2 regions of the Olleya sp. NP1-10 genome follow, and region 1 is predicted to be linked to the other one. Evidence: riboswitches for the same ligand, from Rfam matches in the RefSeq annotation. Region 1 holds a riboswitch; the other holds the start of a gene.
The links. Region 1 has a riboswitch for S-adenosylmethionine ahead of AC0L4B_RS06465 (O-acetylhomoserine aminocarboxypropyltransferase/cysteine synthase family protein). Riboswitches for the same ligand answer to the same signal wherever they lie in the genome.

Region 1 (2,209 bases):
ACGTTACTTCTGGTTGTTCTTGTAACCATTTGGCTAATATTAAAGCGTTTTGCGAATGCTTTAATATTCGTAATTCTAATGTTTCTAAACCCTGAATAATTTGAAAAGCATTAAAAGGACTTAATGCGCCTCCATAATCACGCAAACCTTCAACTCTGATTTTTGCAATAAAAGCTGCTGGACCAATAGCTTCGCTGTACACTAAACCATGATAACCTGCAGAAGGTTCTGTAAACTCTGGAAACTTACCATTAGTCCAGTCAAAGGTTCCTGCATCAACAATAATGCCTCCTAAAGACGTTCCGTTACCTGTGATATATTTTGTTAGCGAATGGATGACTATGTTTGCTCCATACTTAATTGGGTTTAATAAATATGGTGTTGCTACTGTATTATCAACAATTAATGGCACTTTGTGTGCTTTTGCATGTTGGGCAATTACTTCAAGATCTAATACATCTAATTTAGGATTCCCTAAAGACTCGACAAAAATAGCTCTAGTATTTTCTTGAGCAGCTTTACTAAAATTTTCAGGATCTGATGGATCTACAAATGTTGTAGTAATACCGTGTCTAGGCAAGGTTACACTTAACAAATTATAAGTACCACCATACAAACTACTAGATGCTACAATGTGGTCTCCTGCTTTTAATAACGTTAATAATGTTGTTGAAATAGCTGCAGTACCAGAAGCTGTTGCAACTGCTGCAATACCGCCTTCTAAAGCAGCTATACGTTGCTCTAAAACATCATTAGTTGGATTATTTAATCTTGTGTAAATAAATCCAGGAACAGATAAATTAAATCGTCCTGCAGCATCGTCTGAATTATCAAACACATAAGATGATGTCTGGTAAATAGGTACTGCTCTTGTTCCTCCTGTTTGTGTGGTGTCGTGACCTGCGTGTAATGCTTGTGTAGCGAATTTTTGTGTACTCATTTTTCTAATTTTTTCGAGTTAAACTAAATTAATTCAAAAGTCAAATAAGCTTCATTGGAAGCGTACCTAATAGAAAAATGTTAAAAAGAAATTACTAATTACAAATGAGTAATTAGATTTAAGTTATCTATCCAATAGTTGATTAATGAATCATCTATTAAGTAGAATGTAGCACCTTCTTAGTAAGTCTAAGGGTTGCTAAGGTTTCAACGAGTCTATCTCTCCACCTTTCTTGATAACATTTCAGTAAGTGTTTGAACTTTGTGAATACAAATATTGCAAAATTTATTTATCACAAACAAACAAAACAGAATAATATTCTTAAAATTTAACTTATTTTTAAGTTTACAGAAAATAATTCTATTAAATTAAATTTTTAAAGAAAAATAATCTTTAAACAAGTATAGCAAGCTTGAATACATCAAACTTGCTATACACCCTTAGTAAAACAATAATTTTACCTAAAATTTAAGCCGAATTACGACTTGCATTTATATTTCCAAATAACGACCTTGTTACTAGTTTTTCATATACAGCAATTAAGTCTACATCTTTTTCTTCTGCTTTTTCTAATTCTTGAATTTGTTTTAAAGCAAATTGTTGAATAGTTAATAATGGTAGTACAATGGACTCTCTGACTTTAATGGATGCTTTACCTGATGGCTCTTCCTCCATCAACTCAGTATAGCCTGTAAGTTTTAAAATCAGTCGTTTTGTTGTTAAATACTCTGTATGTATCACATTCCAAAACTCACCATACTCAGGATCTTCACTCATATATTTAGTCAAATCAAAAAACGATTTTGATAATGACATCATACTATTTTCTATTAAAGTTCTGAAAAAACTAGAGGTTTTAAATAAGCGTTGTGCTTTTTCAAACTCGCCTGCATCTTCATAATGTTTTAAAGCTGTACCAACACCAAAAAACCCAGGAACATTCTGTTTTAATTGACTCCAAGATCCTACAAAAGGGATGGCTCTTAAATCATCAAATACTAAACCTTCAGACTTACCACGTTTTGATGGTCTACTCCCAATATTAGTCTTTGCGTAATATTTAAGTGTACTCATGTGCTCTAAATACGAAATAAATTTAGGATGATTTTTAAAGTCTACATATGTTTGGTAACTCAGTTTTGCTAAGTTATCCATAACAACTCTGTTTTCTGGAATCATACTTAAATCTGCATTACTTAAACTATTATAAATACCAGAACTTATTAATTGCTCTAAGTTATATTGTGACGAATCTAATGTCCCAAAATT
Region 2 (2,209 bases), 1.3 Mb from region 1:
AGACGTCTTGTTTTTAATCAGTTTTTTTATTTTATTTAATATATAATCTATTCCTCCATTTTTTGAAACTAAAGCAGCTAAACCACCAGTTAATAACGATAGTAAAAATATTTCGGTCATACTTGTAAAGCCTGTGTATGCTATTTTAGTAGATTCAATTAGCGTAAAATCTCCATAAATAATTCCTAAAAGTCCACCAGTAATAACACCTAAAAGTAAAGTGACAAATACGTTAATTCCTATAATAGACAGTATGATAACTAATAAATAAGGTAATATTTTAAATACAGAATAGTTGTAAATCGTAGAGTCTTCAACATTAGTTTCTAATCCCAAACCTTGAATAATTAGTATAGCAATAGTAAATAAAGCTGCTGGCAACGCTATTTTAATGTTCTGCTTAAATTTATCGCTCATTTTACAGCCTAGCGATTGGGTTGCTGCTATGGTAGTGTCTGATATTACAGATAAATTATCACCAAACATACTTCCGCCTAAAAGTGCGCCACAAAGTATTGCTAAATCTACACTACTTTTGTCTGCAAAACCAATTACAATAGGTGCTAAAGCAACGATGGCTCCAACCGAAGTTCCTGTAGAAACCGATAAAAATGCAGCAATGACAAACACACCAAAATAGATGTATTGTATGGCAATAAAGTCTAATCCTAAATTAACAATAGCGTCAACACTTCCTGTGGCTTTGGTAATGGTAGCAAAAGCACCTGCTAATAAGTAGATTAAACACATGGTTAAAATCTTATCATCTCCACAACCTTTTAAAAGCGTTTCAATTTTAGAATTAATCGATTGTCTAAACATTAAAAAAGCAACAATAATACCAACTATAACTGCAATTGGAGCAGGAAGTGCATAAAAATCGTTTTGATAAATTCCAACACCTAAAAACGTAAATACAAATACAAATAGCGGAATTAAAGCTGAAAATTTTGGAGTAATTTGTTGTGGACTTGCCATTTTGTTTTTCATTTTAAAAAAGGAAATAGCAATCAAAATAATAAGAAAGATGTGTTAACATTTGTTCCAATCAATTGGCTTATCTATTTAGCACCTTGCTCGTTATTGCAGGTTGCTATCTCCTTTTAGAGATTCTTGATAATTAATTTTAAGTCTGCAAAAATAGGGCAGAAAGCAATACGTAATTCTTAAAAAGTGTTAATTTTTAAAATAGCCAAAATTCTCGTCGATAGATTACATGATTTCGTATAGTTAAAACCCTCAAACGTCTATTGCTTTATAATAAGATAGCATATAGTTTCATCTTTGAAGTGTAGAATTTAAATACCTTTTAAAATGAAATTATATTTAATCATCATCAGTTTATTTTTTGTGCAACTGTCGTTTGCTCAAGAAACATCAACTAAAATTTGGTCGCTTCAAGATTGTATAGATTATGCAATTGAGCATAATATTACGGTAAAAGATGCCGCTTTAGATAAAGACCTTGCCGAAGTAGATTACAGCAAAGCTAAGTCATCTAGACTACCTAATTTATTTGGTAGTGCATCGCAAAGTTTTTCAAATGGAAGTACTATCGATCCAATTACAAGCGATTATGTTACAGATCAAATCCATAGTACAAATGTTGGTATTAATAGTTCGATGACTTTATTTCAAGGTAATCAACTTAGCAACCAAATCAAGCAAAACAAGATTTTATTAGAGCAGAGTATTTTTCTAGAAGAAGTCGAAAAAAATAATATTGTTTTAAACATTTTAGAAGTGTATTTACAAACACTTTATAGTAAAGAAAGTATTGCTATTGCAGAAAATAATGTCGTTGCATCTGAAAAAGAAGTACAACGTGCAAAGGCTAGATTAGATGTAGGTACCATTGCTTTAGGAGATTATACAGAAGCACAAAGTCAAGCAGCAACCAATAAGTATAATGTAATATCTGCTAAAAATAATTACCAGCAATATATCATTCAACTTAAGCAATTATTAGAATTATCTCCTCTAGAAGATATAGAAATTGAAACCATTGATGAAAACATGGATTTAATTAACCTAAACATTGATAAAAATCAATTATACAATAACGCAATAGGTTTTTTACCAGAAGTACAAGCAAGCAATTTAAATATAGCCGCCAACGAAAAAGAGTTAGATATAGCTAAAGGAGGTTTTTTACCAACCTTATCATTAACAGGAAGTATTGGATCTGGTTACACAAGTGTTGATACTA

Region 2: another riboswitch for S-adenosylmethionine. It lies ahead of AC0L4B_RS12465 (Na+/H+ antiporter NhaC family protein); the one in region 1 lies ahead of AC0L4B_RS06465 (O-acetylhomoserine aminocarboxypropyltransferase/cysteine synthase family protein).

The regions. Positions count from the first base shown of each region.
Region 1 is NZ_CM147840.1:1,406,228-1,408,436, reverse strand. It holds gene AC0L4B_RS06465 (O-acetylhomoserine aminocarboxypropyltransferase/cysteine synthase family protein) at 1-940, opposite strand, end outside; SAM riboswitch class I at 1,061-1,182, opposite strand; gene AC0L4B_RS06460 (phosphoenolpyruvate carboxylase) at 1,409-2,209, opposite strand, start outside.
Region 2 is NZ_CM147840.1:2,673,626-2,675,834, reverse strand. It holds gene AC0L4B_RS12465 (Na+/H+ antiporter NhaC family protein) at 1-978, opposite strand, end outside; SAM-I-IV-variant riboswitch at 1,029-1,125, opposite strand; gene AC0L4B_RS12460 (TolC family protein) at 1,315-2,209, shown strand, end outside.